DNA from 3 places in the Rossellomorea sp. FM04394 genome. Region 3 is predicted to be linked to each of the others. Evidence: riboswitches for the same ligand, from Rfam matches in the RefSeq annotation. Region 3 holds a riboswitch; each other region holds the start of a gene.
What was found. A riboswitch is a leader RNA that binds a small molecule or an ion and turns the genes downstream of it on or off. The one in region 3 is predicted to bind lysine.
Positions count from the first base shown of each region.

Region 1: it holds a riboswitch for lysine, as region 3 does, so the genes downstream of both, lysA (diaminopimelate decarboxylase) here and ACCB35_RS15850 (aspartate kinase) in region 3, are expected to answer to the same signal.
Region 2: it holds a riboswitch for lysine, as region 3 does, so the genes downstream of both, ACCB35_RS18335 (Na+/H+ antiporter NhaC family protein) here and ACCB35_RS15850 (aspartate kinase) in region 3, are expected to answer to the same signal.

Region 1 is NZ_CP168654.1:1,026,761-1,031,613, reverse strand. Features, by position in the region: gene ACCB35_RS05225 (S8 family serine peptidase) at 1-1,002, opposite strand, end outside; gene ACCB35_RS05220 (hypothetical protein) at 1,451-1,576, shown strand; gene lysA (diaminopimelate decarboxylase) at 1,871-3,157, opposite strand; lysine riboswitch at 3,273-3,449, opposite strand; gene ACCB35_RS05210 (DUF4179 domain-containing protein) at 3,570-4,853, opposite strand, start outside.
Region 2 is NZ_CP168654.1:3,625,192-3,630,044, reverse strand. Features, by position in the region: gene ACCB35_RS18350 (hypothetical protein) at 1-519, shown strand, start outside; gene ACCB35_RS18345 (HD-GYP domain-containing protein) at 1,212-2,261, shown strand; gene yunB (sporulation protein YunB) at 2,321-3,085, shown strand; lysine riboswitch at 3,165-3,347, shown strand; gene ACCB35_RS18335 (Na+/H+ antiporter NhaC family protein) at 3,463-4,853, shown strand, end outside.
Region 3 is NZ_CP168654.1:3,125,799-3,130,651, forward strand. Features, by position in the region: gene ACCB35_RS15845 (YslB family protein) at 1-322, shown strand, start outside; gene ACCB35_RS15850 (aspartate kinase) at 420-1,658, opposite strand; lysine riboswitch at 1,863-2,041, opposite strand; gene uvrC (excinuclease ABC subunit UvrC) at 2,419-4,188, opposite strand; gene ACCB35_RS15860 (nucleoporin-interacting protein) at 4,185-4,853, opposite strand, start outside.

The DNA of each region.
Region 1 (4,853 bases), 2.1 Mb from region 3:
GACGATTTTCGCATTTTCTGAAGCCCACTCCATTCCGTCGATAATCCAGGAATCCTGCCCAAATCCTTGATCACTTAAAACTTTCCCTACCAGTAAGCGGGCATCAGGTGCGACACCTTTATGTTTACCATCACCTGCGCCCGTCCCAAGAACGGTAGAGGCAACATGGGTTCCGTGACCATTGACGTCCTTCACTTCTTCACCAGGTACGAAGCTTACGGCATCATCTATCTGCCCTGCTATATCCGGATGCTCCGAGTCAATTCCTGTATCAAGTACGGCAACCTTGACTCCCTCTCCTGTATAGCCTTGTTCCCAAGCGGAATCCGTTCCGATTTGCGGCACACTTTGATCAAGGGCTGCTTCCACACGGCCATCCAGCCATATTTTTTCGACCCCGTATTCAAATTTAGGAGCTATCTCCGTTTCTTTCTTTTCACTTTGAACAGTGACGTCTTTCCAGAATGTTTCTGCCTGCTTCTTCTCTGCAGAAAGGGCCGCTCCATTAATACTTTCCAGGTCTCTCACTTTCTTTGATCCTTTTGGGGCAGGAGTTGCTGAGAAAGTCTTAGCCTTGGTTTCTTTATATTCTGCGATGACGGGTACCGATGCTTGATTCTTGTCATCATACCCGTACTCTATCAATTTCGTAATATTAAATAAGTCTTCATCCATTTTCCCTGCGGCCATATAAGGCATGGCCGAGTTCGGGAATACAAATGTTTCGTCTTTAATGGTCATAACCCTGACACCTTCGCCATTCTTGTCAGCAGACTCTACATTGATGATTTGTTTGCCGTTTTGGAGGGTGGATACCTTCACCACATCGCCTGTGATAAGGGTGATGATGTGCTCCCCCTTGATGTCCGCATTTACATCGGTTGTTGACTTTGAAGGAGCAGCATCTTTGGAAGAGACACCTTGGGCATCCGCTTGAAACATAGGGCCTGAAATCATCGTAGCGGCAATCGATCCAACGAGAAGTGGTTTCAGCTTTTTCATGAACATTCTCCTATTCTATTAAATGTTGATGGTTTCATATGAGCAGACTCTTGTTGGGAAAAAATGAAGAAGGTATGTAGTCCTAATAATTCAATTGAAAGAATGGAAGACTACCAGAATGAGAATAAAACACCACCTCCAACTAAAGGTCGTTTTTCGAAGTTCTGAGGATGTGATAGGTAAGGTTTCTTGAAGTCATGTAGACGCTATGTGGTTAATTGAATTGTAAGTCTAACCCCGTCCAGTTCTCAATTGGGGTTATTTTCCGGGAGGAGGGAACTAGCCCTGTAGTGAATGTTGGATTGTATTCAACTTTTTTATGAAAATTGACACATCCTTGCAGGTTTTTAAGACTGGATATCGAGCGGAGAGATTGGCTGCACTGAAAACTCCAAAGAACTACGCACAAACCTGAATTCTTTCATATAAATTCGTTCATGGAGAGGTCATGACCAAGATCAATATCCTGCGTGAAGAATTTCATATCATCAACGAATACATTTCCATCGAACATATCAATACCCACCTAAAGTCCCCTGAAAGTTTACTAAAGAAAGGTATTCAAGAAGGTTAGATAGAAACAGCAAGACGTACCTTTATACGATCACCAAAACCACGCTGCTAAATCATAAAGTCAATTGTGGCTTGATGTCCCCGAGTCCAGTTCATATTTTTTCATGCAGCTTTCTGAAGAGGATGATTGATAGAAAAAAAGCAGGCGGAACCACAAAGGATTCAACCTGCTCTCACGTTACCATTTATCGGGGCTTTCTGAATGGGATATTAGACCTACCATTATAACCTAAATCCTGTTTTAAATATGTCTTCCCTTAGTTATCTCCTCTTCAATTGGAAGGTGGATCATTCTTCACCGGTCATTCCGAACTAAATCTGCATACGATTCACGCTCGATCACGACCCGCGATTCTCCATCCTTTACAAACACAACAGCCGGTCTTGGAATCCGATTATAATTACTCGCCATGGAATACCCGTAGGCTCCTGTACTGAACACAGCCAGAATATCTCCGTAATTCGTCGGCGGCAGCTTCAGGTCCCAGATCAGCATGTCACCGGATTCGCAGCATTTCCCGGCAATGCTTACAAGCTCCGTGCATTCCTCTTGTGGACGGTTGGCAAGCACTGCATGGTATTTCGCCTGGTAGAGAGCAGGGCGGATATTGTCCGTCATCCCTCCGTCGATCGCGACGTACGTACGCACACCGGGAATGATTTTCTTCGATCCCACTTTGTATAAGGTCGTACCAGCTTCCGCCACCATGCTTCGGCCCGGCTCCACCCATACTTCAGGGAGGGGATATTCATTCTTGGCAAAATAGGTCTTCACACTATCGGTGATCCCCTTCACATACGTTGGTATCGGCAGAGGCCGGTCTTCTTCCGTGTACCGGACACCGAATCCTCCGCCGATATTCAGTACCGGCATCGTCACATTAAATTCGATCCGGATCCGCTGCAGGAAATCAGCCAGTACTTGAATCGCCTGATCAAACCCTTCCCGTTCGAAAATCTGGGATCCAATATGAGAATGCAGCCCGAGTAAGGAAAAGTATGGCTTGCGGAGAGCTAACTGAATCGCCGTATTCGCCTGTCCGTTGGAAATGCTGAATCCGAATTTCGAATCCTCCTGACCCGTCGTGATGTACTCATGTGTGTGTGCTTCCACACCAGGCGTGACCCTGATCAGGATCTGAACCTCTTGCTCACGCTCCTTGGCCAAGTCATGCAGCAGTTCAAGTTCTAGGAAACTATCGACGACAAAGCAGCCGATTTCGGCCTCAAGAGCCATGAGGAGCTCCTCTTCCGACTTGTTATTACCATGAAAATGAATACGCTCCGCTGGAAATCCTGCCTCAAGGGCCGTATACAATTCCCCGCCGGACACAACATCCAGGGAGAGATTTTCCTGCTCTGAAAGACGCACCATCTCTTTACATAGAAATGCTTTACTCGCATATGCCACCTGATATTCCAGACCGCTTTCATTAAAGGCATCCCGGAACAATTTCGCATTCCCACGGATCATTCCCTCATCATAAACCATCAACGGTGTGCCGTATCTTTCGACCAACTCACCTGTCCCCATCCCACCTATTGTTAAATCTCCTTGAACATTCACATCAACTTTACTCATATCCTAAACTCCTTTTGACTCTCTCCAAAAAAACACAAAAAAACCGTATGAAGTGATGCTCATACGGTTTATCATCAAAAGTTTTGGAAACATGATGAAGACTATGTATTAACATCTCTTCAATAGTTCTCCACAACTTTTTCATTGTGACAGTCCAACATTTATTCAATGCTGGCCCAACAAAAAATAGAATTGGCTATTTTCTGCTTCGGCGATCTGCCTTTCCCAACTTATCCCGGAATCCATTATTCTCAAAGATGGTACTAATCATACTCGCGCCTCTATTATCAGAGAGTGACGTATTATTTTGTTTGCATTACTATATCATTCTCTTGAAATAGTTGTCAATTGGTTTTCGAGAGAGAAATAGGCAAAATCCCCGGAATGGAGCCCGGGGATTTCGTGAATCATTTTATTTCAGTTTGATTTCGAACGGTTTCATTTTGACCGGCTTATCATTTCTGCTCAATGTCCCGAATGGAACAATTAGAGAGTAGTCCTCAAGGTTGGCACCCTGAGGCAATGTGAATGTGGATTGATAGCGATGATTTTCCTTATCCATGGTTTTTGTTGCAGCACTTCTGACCATATGATTTAACATCACATTATAATCCAGTCCCCCCTTTGCATTTCGTTTGATTTTATTTGAGGGGATCACCTGAATAAATTGAGCAAAATTCTCTAAAATGTCATATCGGAATTGTTTTTCTTTGATGTGATCAATGGTGAAATCGACTGTCACCTTCCCTTTTACGTTTTGGATATCTTGTATCGTGACCTGATAACCAAAACGAGGGCTCTTCACCTGCAATGGAGGTGAACCCTTTAGTGAGGTGATGCCGTCTGCATCTACGCGCTTCATATGAGCTTGGACCTGCAGCGAACGGGCCTTGTCACTGAGTTTACTCGTAAAGAGTTCTCGGACCGTCTTTTGAACTTTACCATCGATTTCTTTGATATCGAGTGTATCTGCACTGGACTTCGACAGACGGTTCCCTAAGTCATCAAACACAATCAGATTTAACGTATCCTTCCGAGACTCCACCGAATATGTATACTCCAGTGTAGTCGTAGCTTTTCCTTTAGTAATGGATGTCACTAGCAGCTCAAATTCCCCATCCGGCGATTCTGTCCTTGCATCTGTTTGGATTGTTTCAGACGGAATCCTCTTGACCGGTACATCAAAAGTCCAGGTCCCGTTTACATCTGCCATGTGGGTGAAAGTTAACGGAAGGGTGAAGTTTTCCGGCGGTTCTTTCCCGTCCCGGTAGAATTCGATCGAGCCAATGAACTCATCCCCATCTTTTTTAAGACCCGAGCTCCCGGATCCCCATTGATTCTGATCTTTACCGTCGAAGAGATGATAGCTGTAGCCGCTCACCGGACGGTTCCCTTTGTCCATATGTTCGATGGAAAGCTCATCACCCTTCGCCTTGAAGGTGACCCCGATGACGTTCCCGTCATAATATGTGCTTGTAATCGTTACATCGACGCCATTGGAAGTGGCGGCCTGATTAACTTCCGTCACTTTATCGCTGAAGTAGAGTTCTTTTCCGATATCGGAACCGACTTTTTCATAAATGCCACCCAGTACAGGCAGTTTGGCCAGTGCATTATTAACAGGTGCGAACAGGAAGCCCGATACGAGAACCATGGAGGCAGCAGCGGTGGTAAAAGAGGCACTTATTTTGGCCGT
Region 2 (4,853 bases), 500 kb from region 3:
ACTATTCAATTAACGGGCAGGTTAATGGAGTATCGAAAACTTAATAAATTTGGCTTTCGTCTAATTCATAAAGGGGGCATAAAAATCAAAAACTGTATGTATTTAATTATGGTTGTTTTGTTACTTGTAGGATGTTCTCCTGACTCTAGGGACTCAACTGTTTATGAGAAGCTAGAAGTGTCACAGGAAGAAGCTGTTCCAGAAAGAACACTTTTAACGAGAGAAGAAATGGACAATAAAAAAATGCGATACAGTGAGGTAAAGATAGCAGAGGTGGGTGAAGAAGCAGCTAGGTTGTCTGTTGCAGATAGTTTTTCTGGGTTAAATGACCACTTTTCTTCAGGAATTATGGATGTTTTAGATGCAGAAGGCAATAAATACCGTGCAATTTATATTGGGGAGAATTATCAAGAAAACTTTAGTGCTGAAAACGAGTATGAGAAAGCAGTTCTAAAATTTTATCGGACAAAGGACCAGGAAGATGAAAGACCCTTTATCGATTTTATGGAAATGGATTAGATTTTGAGTTGTTCCTTTAAAGGGGGCGTTAATGGAAGAAAGCGTTTAAAAAATAGAGGCTGGGATTAACGTGTTTTAGACCAAGTAAACCCGAATTAATTTGTCTTTTATGAGGCAAATTAGTTCGGATTTTTAATTTGTTCAAATGTCATTTCAATTTAGCTCTTCCCAGCGTTTGATTGGAGTGCAAGACGAAGACTCCTGCGGGAAATGTAGCTTATGTGAGACCCCGCAGGCTTGCCGAGGAGGCTCACGGGCTACCCGCGGAAAGCGAAGTCTTGCACGGAAATCATTAGCGGTATTAAGAGTTTACACTGAAATAGTCAGTATCTACACGGCGGTTTTTTAGTTTTATCTCAGCCCCCTTTTTGAAGTGAAATACACTGTGAATTATAGAATGGAAATTACGAAGTTTCCGTTATGATTAGGTTTATGTTTTGATGTTTGCGCCTCAAAAGTAAAAACGGTGCGCCGGGTTTTTGTTTGGTAGCAGGGATCACCGTCAATATTCTTTCATGAATAATTAACAATATATAAGGAAATACACCTTGCAAGTACGTTTTTATCCTTTATAATGGAGATACTAGGAAATTTTGTCGAAAAATGAAAGAATTACATAGGAGAATTCTATGAGGCTTATATCAACTAGGGCTTTGAAACCGGGCATGGTTCTAGCTACAACCGTATATAACATGAGAGGTCAAGCTTTAATTCATGATAACGTTCCGATAACAGAACGCATGATTTATAGATTGCAGGAGCTTAGTATTCAGTATGTCTATATTGAAGACTCGCTTTCAAGGGGAATCCATGTAAATGGAACCGTTTCAAATAAGGTGAGACAGCAGGCTGTAAACAACATTGAAATGGCCTTTAATCAATTAAGCGCATCGAATGCGCCCCCTAGCACGCTCATGATCGAAGATAGTGCTATACAATTGAAGCAGGTGATAGATGTAGTTTTGTCTGAAGTAAAGGCGAATCATGATCTCCTAACCATTTTGACAGATGTTTTCACATATGATTCCTATATCTTTCACCATTCATTTAATGTTACATTGTATACGCTCTCCATTGGTCTCGAACTCAAGCTTTCTACTAAACAGCTCGAGCAGTTAGGGGTGGGAGCGATTTTACATGATATCGGTAAGATGCTGGTGCCTGAGGAGATTCTTTTGAAGCCGGGTAAGCTGACAGAAGGTGAGTTCTCTGAAATTAAGAAGCATTCAGAACACGGATTTGAGATTCTGAGACAGCTTCATTCTGTGTCTTTGATCATTGCTCATTGCGCTTATCAGCATCATGAGCGCCTTGATGGATCCGGTTATCCACGGGGTATCAAAGGCGAGGATATACATCCTTTCGCAAAAATCATCGCCGTGGCGGATGTGTTTGATGCCATGACGTCCAATCGTGTATATAGAAAAGCCATGCTTCCACATCAAGCACTAGAGGTATTATACGCAGGCAGCGGCACCCTGTTTGATACAAACGTGATCGAAGCCTTCAGGGCTTCAGTTGCCATCTATCCAAATGGGATGGTCGTGGAGCTGAATGACGGCCGAAAAGGAATAGTGACAGAACAAAATAAAGGGGTGACGGATCGACCGGTGATTCGGATCATCGAAGAGGCCGGACAGGAATTACAAACTCCTTATCCCATTGATTTAAGTACGGAATTAGATAAGGTGATTACCGGGTTTGATCCGGATTATGAACCCCAATCCCTGAAAATTAAATAATTTTTTTGCGTTAAACCCCTCTTACTGTGCATACAAATAGCTTGTAAGGGGGGATTTTTTTGTCAAAGTTCAAAACATACAAACCCCGAAGAGGAGGGCCGCTACCTTTTCGATATGTGATGATCATTACGATTCTTTTCTTTATGATTTCCACTGGTTTCGGATTGTGGATCATTAATAAAGGTTTAAAACCGACACTGCTTGCTTATGCCGAAACCCAGACCAGCAGGATCGGTACGCTGGTTATCAATAAAGCAATTAACAAAAAAATTGCCGATGTTCTCGACATTTCGGACATAACGGAAGAAGTGAAGAATACAGAAGGCGATATTGTTTCATTTAAATACAATACTCAAACAATCAACCGGGTTCAGGCAGAAATCACAAACTTAGTACAGCAAAACCTGCAAGAAGCAGAGGAAGGAAATCTAGAAAACCTTGAATTTATAACCGAAGTTGAAATTGATGAAGGGAAATCTAAAACATCGAAGGGAATCACTTACTCGGTGCCTCTTGGCCAGGCGACCAACAACGTGTTACTCGGTAATCTGGGTCCAAAGGTACCAATACGCTTTCATTCGATCGGAGATGTCCGTTCCGATATTAAAACTACCGTTGAGCAATTCGGGATCAATAATGCCGTTGTAAAAGTGTTTGTCGAGCTTGAAGTCAATGTCCAGATCATCATTCCATTTGCAACGAAAACGGAAACCATCAAGCAGGATATCCTGGTTGCCATGGGTACCGTTCACCTGGATGTACCACAGTTTTATAACAATGGTGGAGGGGAATCCAGCCCATCCATTGAAATTCCCACAAATTAGTCAGGAAAAAAAGTTGTCAAAAGAATGATAGTTTGTTATATTAATAAAGAAAATTTTATAACACACCACATCATCAGTCCGATGGGGTAGAGGCGCAGAGTTCAAGAGTATGCTGTTTGAGGATGACAACTGGGAGAACAGATGAAAGGGAACTTTTGCCGAAGTAAATATGCATGTCGAAGGTGTATTTGCTGGGGTTATCTTGAAGAAGGATAACACTGTCATTATAGGGGAATCTCTATAATGGGGAGCTACAGATCGTGATGGAGCACTTAAATTACTTACTAAGGTAATGATAGTTTCTCTATCGTTGCCTTTTTTTATTATCCTCTGTCATGCTACGATGGTTCCCCCCTATCAAATAGGAGGAGGACACTATGGAAAACACGATTTACTCACTATTACCACCCCTTTTAGCCATTCTTATGGTTATTCTTACGAGACGGGTTCTACTTTCATTGGGAGTAGGAATCGTTGCTTCTGCCTTTCTGTTAGCAGATTTCTCAATTACGAAAACATTCAGCTTTATGTGGGACGCCTTTAAAGGCATCTTTGTCGCAGATGGAGCACTCAACACATGGAATGTCTATATTATTTTCTTCTTACTCATTCTAGGTGTGATCACAGCATTTGTGAACATTTCCGGCGGTAGCCGCGCATTTGGTGAATGGGCGATGAAACGTGTGAAAACAAGAAAAGGTGCACAGCTTCTTGCTGCTGTTTTAGGTATCATAATTTTTATTGATGACTATTTTAACGCCCTTGCTGTTGGCCAGGTTTCGAGACCCATCACGGATCGTCACAAAATTTCACGAGCCAAACTAGCCTATATCATCGACTCGACATCGGCACCGATTTGTGTCGTTTCTCCAATCTCAAGCTGGGGAGCGTACATCATCGGGATTATCGGTTCCATTTTGGCTACTCACAGCATCACAGAATACACAGCATTTTCAGCATTCGTTCAAATGATTCCGATGAACCTCTACGTCTGGGCAGCTGTCCTGCTTGTGATCATGGTTGCTGCTAAAGGACTGGACTTCGGAAAAATGAAAGAGCATGAAGTAAGAGCCCTAGAAACAGGGGCCCTTTATGATCCTGAAAAAGAAATTCCAGGAGAATTGAAAAATGATCTGCCTGTCAGCTCGAAAGGATCAGTTGGTGATCTTGTCTGGCCGATCGTAGCACTTGTTGTCGGTACAATTGGAATGATGCTCTGGACAGGATATCAAGCCGTCGGATCATTTGACATCCTTCCGATTTTTGAAAATACAGATGTAACGAAATCTTTATTATATGGTGGATTATTCGGTCTCCTTGTTGCGCTGATCTTCTTCATCCGTCAAGTCACCTTGAAAGGAATCGAAGGTAAAGCAGTTGGAGTAGCAGTAGTGGAAGGAATCAAATCCATGTTACCTGCCGTTTATATCCTTATCTTCGCCTGGACGATCGTCACATTGATCGATCAATTGCAAACAGGTACGTATCTTGCGGGTCTGGTTGAACAATCAAGCTTACCGATGCAGGCACTTCCAGTCATTTTGTTCTTAGTTGCCGGAATCATGGCATTCTCGACGGGAACTTCATGGGGATCTTTCGGAATCTTACTTCCAATCGCCGGGGAAATTGCTGCAGCGACAGATGTAAGTATCTTACTTCCTGCTATGGCAGCTGTATTAGCCGGATCCGTGTTGGGAGATCACTGTTCTCCAATCTCGGATACAACCATCCTTTCCTCTACAGGGGCAGGAAGCAATCATATCGATCA
Region 3 (4,853 bases):
CTGGGGTGGAAAACAGCTCTCTCGGAAATTCCCCCTTCAGTCATCAGAAGAAATGATATCGTTTTTCGATGAAGCCGGCTGGGGAACTCTTACACTGCTGGAACAAAAAAAGAATGAGATGACCTTTGAAATAAGCGGACCGGTGATAGAACGGCGCCTTGCCTTAAAATCGGATGTCACATTTAAACTGGAAACTGGCTTTCTTGCCGAACAAGTACAGTTACAAAAAAAGTGTGTGGCAGAAGCTGCTGAAGAACTACATAAACGGAGTCATTCAGTTAAAGTGATTGTAAGATGGGACGAGAAAGATAAAGTGGAATAGTCTTTACACAACATACTATTAATACTCTAATAAAGGGTTGCCCCACCAATTGATGGGGCAACCCTTTTTCACTTGTCCCGTTCTCTTCTTGTGGCTGTTATAACGTGACTTCTTCCATTTTCACCGCGTCCAGGTTAAATGCAGTATGTAGGACGCCTGCTGCTTTTTGCATATTTTTCTCGTCTACCACTGCAGATACTTTGATTTCAGACGTGCTGACCATTTTCACCACGATGTCATTTTGGGCTAATACTTCGAACATCTCCGCTGCCACACCCGGATTTGAGATCATACCAGAGCCTACGATCGATACTTTGGAAAGCTCACTTTCATGCTCAACATGAGTGAAGCCTAATTGCTCTTTGTTCCGTTCCAGAACAGCAAGGGTCTCCTCCAGATCTTGTTCTTTAATCGAAAATGATAAATTGGTTGTATTCTGATCGGTCTGGCTTTGAATAATGATGTCTACATTCAGATGATTTTGGGCTAAAGTGGTAAACACCGAAGATAATCCCGTCAATGCGTTTCCAAGTCCAAATACAGTTACACGTGTAATTTCACTTTCAAAGGCTACGCCTCTCACAATCAGGTTTTGTTCCATGCTTGCTTCCTCCTCAATATACGTTCCTTCAACTTTTTCAATACTGGACCTGACTTCTAACGGGATTTGATAATTCTTGGCAAATTCCACTGCCCGTGGATGCAGGACTCCAGCCCCTAAATTAGCCAGTTCCAGCATTTCATCATAGGAAATGGACGGTAACTTCCTTGCTCCTTGAATATAACGCGGGTCTGTTGTGTACACCCCGTCTACGTCTGTATAAATGTCACAGCGCTCAGCTTTCAAAGCAGCCGCAATCGCAACGGCAGTGGTATCCGATCCGCCGCGGCCGAGCGTTGTGATTTCACCCGTTTCTGTCATACCCTGGAATCCTGCTACGATCACAACTCTCCCGGATTGAAGGTGATGCATCATCTTTTCAGTATGAATATTGGTAATCCTCGCATTGCTATGAACGGATTCTGTTTCGATCCCGGCCTGCCAGCCAGTGAATGAAATGGCATCATGTCCTGCTTGGATCAGAGCCATCGTAAGGAGTGAAATGGTCACCTGTTCCCCTGTTGAGAGCAGCATATCCATTTCTCTTTTACTCGGTTGTGATGTAATTTCCCTCGCCAGTCCAACGAGGGTATCCGTCGTTTTACCCATGGCGGATACCACCACCACTACATCATTTCCTCTTTCTTTTTCTTCTGCAATTCTTGACGCAACATTTTGAATTCTTTCTACAGAACCTACTGAAGTCCCACCGAATTTTTGAACAATAATACTCACAGCTTCTCCCTCTTTCTAATTGAGTGCAATTTTACGACTCATTTTTTGATGGTGAAGAGTACAATCACAATCATCCTAAACGTTCATGGAACAGGCTCTTTTCCAAAGAAAAGCTCCTGTGCTGGATAATAAAAAAAGCAATGAGAATAGTATCTCATTGCTTTATGAACATACAGCAGAACAGACAAAATAGGTTCATCGGCATTGTGAGATAGCTCTCCAAGATTGAATCATCTTGACAATCCTACATTTCTTAAACGTAGAACCAGCGGAATCAGCATGAGTCTGAAACCACTTCGGCGAATCTCCCCTTTCCAGGCATCTCGACAGAGCTCATACTCCTCTTTGCCTGTACTCTTGAAGCTCGCACCTCTATCACCACTTTAAAAAGTGATAATGTTATAAATTTTCGTTAATTATAGCATAGGGGGAAAATTGATTCAATGTCTAATTGAAACAATATTTTATTTTATTATTCATTGGTGAGCAGTCTTGTATGAGCATGCGGTGGTTGATTTCCGCTTCAGGTGCTCGCTTTCTGCTGGCGGTGGTGAGCTTGCTAAGCTTTGTATAAGCGGTAGTGTGATGACATGGACCGTTCCTTTTCGCTCCAGGCACAATATTCCCCGGGGAGGAAGTCGAGCCTCCTCGGGCTTTGCCCTGCGGGGTCTCGACTTTTCCTCTATCTCCCGCAGGAGTAAAGTGCCTTCCGCTACAATCCACTCAGTGCTTCTAATGAAACAACAGTTTCTAATATCCTTTATTTCAACTTCTCAGCCAAAACCTTAGCAACGGCTTCAGGAATCCCTATCTCAATAAATTCCTCCACCGTTGCTTCTTTCATTTTCTTCATAGATCCAAAGTGTTTGAGGAGTTGCTTCTTCCGCTTTGGTCCGATGCCATCAATTTCATCAAGAGTAGATTGGAATGCGCTTTTCCCTCTGAGTTGTCGGTGGAAGGTGATGGCGAATCGGTGGACTTCATCCTGGATCCGCTGAAGCAAGTAAAATTCCTGGCTTCTCTTTTCAAGAGGAATGATTTCCAAAGGATTTCCATACAGCAGTTCCGATGTCTGGTGCTTATCGTCTTTTGCAAGGCCGCCAAGTGGGATATCCAACCCCAATTCATTCTCGATGACATCCCTCGCCGCTTCAATCTGCCCTTTCCCACCATCGATGATGATGAGATCCGGTAGAGGGAGACCATCCTTCAAGACTCTCGTATACCGTCTGCGAACAACCTCACGCATGGAATCATAATCATCAGGACCCTTCACGGTTTTGATTTTGTACTTTCGATATTCTTTCTTCGCGGGTTTCCCGTCAAGAAACACAATCATGGCAGATACGGGATCGGAACCTTGGATATTCGAGTTATCAAATGCTTCGATCCGGAAGGGAGTATAAATGCCCATATGTTCCCCAAGGCGCTCAATTGCCTTAATCGTTCTTTCCTCATCTCTTTCGATCAGGGCGAACTTTTCTTCCAGGGCCTGCTTCGCATTTTTCTCGGCAAGTTTCACAAGCTCCCTCTTCTTCCCCCGCTTTGGCTGGGTGATTTTCACGTCTAACAGCTTAGCAGCCAATTCCTCATCAATCACTTCCGGCAAAAATATTTCCTTTGGCTTAAAGTGATTTGATTTAGAATAAAACTGTCCTAGGAACGTAAGAAATTCATCCTCCGGTTCATTGTATAGAGGGAACAGTGACACATCCCGTTCAATGAGCTTACCTTGTCGTACGAAGAATACTTGAACACACATCCAGCCTTTATCGACGGAATAGCCAAAAACATCTCGATCGGTGAAATCGGTCATGGTCATTTTCTGCTTTTCCATCGTCGCTTCAATATGGAGAATCTGATCGCGGAATTCCTTCGCTCTTTCAAATTCCAGATTTTCAGATGCTTCATTCATTTTCACCGTAAGTTGATTCTTAATGTCCTTGTAACCTCCATTTAAGAATCGGGAAATTTCGTCAGTCATTTCACGGTACGTATCTTTGCTCACTTCTTTAATACAAGGAGCAAGACATTGGCCCATGTGATAGTACAAACACGCCCGATCAGGAAGGGTGGAACATTTCCGTAACGGATACAGACGATCCAGCAGCTTTTTGGTTTCATTAGCGGCCCCTACGTTTGGATAGGGACCAAAGTACCGCCCTTTCCCCCTTTGAACTTTACGGGTAGTTATGAGCCTTGGGTGCCTTTCATTCGTTAACTTAATAAAGGGATAGCTTTTATCATCCTTTAACATGACATTGTACTTAGGATCATATTTTTTGATTAGATTCATTTCGAGTACAAGGGCTTCCAGATCAGATGAGGTCATGATATATTCAAAGTCCTCTATTTCGCCTACCAATCGTTGAGTCTTTGCATCATGAGAACCCGTAAAATAGGAGCGCACACGATTTTTCAATACTTTTGCTTTTCCCACGTAAATAATCGTGCCTTGCCTATCCTTCATTAAATAACATCCGGGCTGATCTGGTAATAAAGCTAATTTATTTGTTATGGTAGGGTTCATTGTCTCTCTCCCTTCTTGTCCACCCATTTATAGACCGTGATGGTTGAATAAACAGGATCGAATAACTCCTGTGAATGAAATGATTGGACTTTTTCTATTTTTCCATTAAGGTCTTCAATACCCTGTTGTTTAAACCCTTTAACCACTGCATCGGTCAGATAGACCTCTTTTTGTGTATGCTCAATGTCTTGAAGAAATTGAGCATATGTTAACACACGGTTATGTGAGTACGGAGCATCAAGATACGAGTATACTCTTGTTTCTTCCCATGTGTACACCATAATGGGGCTTTCATCATTTTTCTCCTCGAAAAATGCCGCAGTTTGATATACGGCAGGCGGAGAAGAGTGGTAGCCTGACAACAAACTCACACTTGTTCCTATATGCAAAATGAACCACAGGCTCAGCACGATCATCTTCAAGATACTAAGTTTTTTCATCCATACCATTAATAAGAAAAAACCAAGTAATAAGGACAAAGGCAGAATATGTCTCGGCTTATCGATGTTTTGAGCAAATAGGCCCCAGAAAAAATAGGAGCTGAATGCAATCAGAAGCAAAGTAACGCCTGTACCAGGTTTCGTCCACCTTCCTCCATTTTTGACAGTTACTAAAAAGAGAAGCAGCGTGATGACCATGATAGAAAGTGATTGAGTAAATAATCC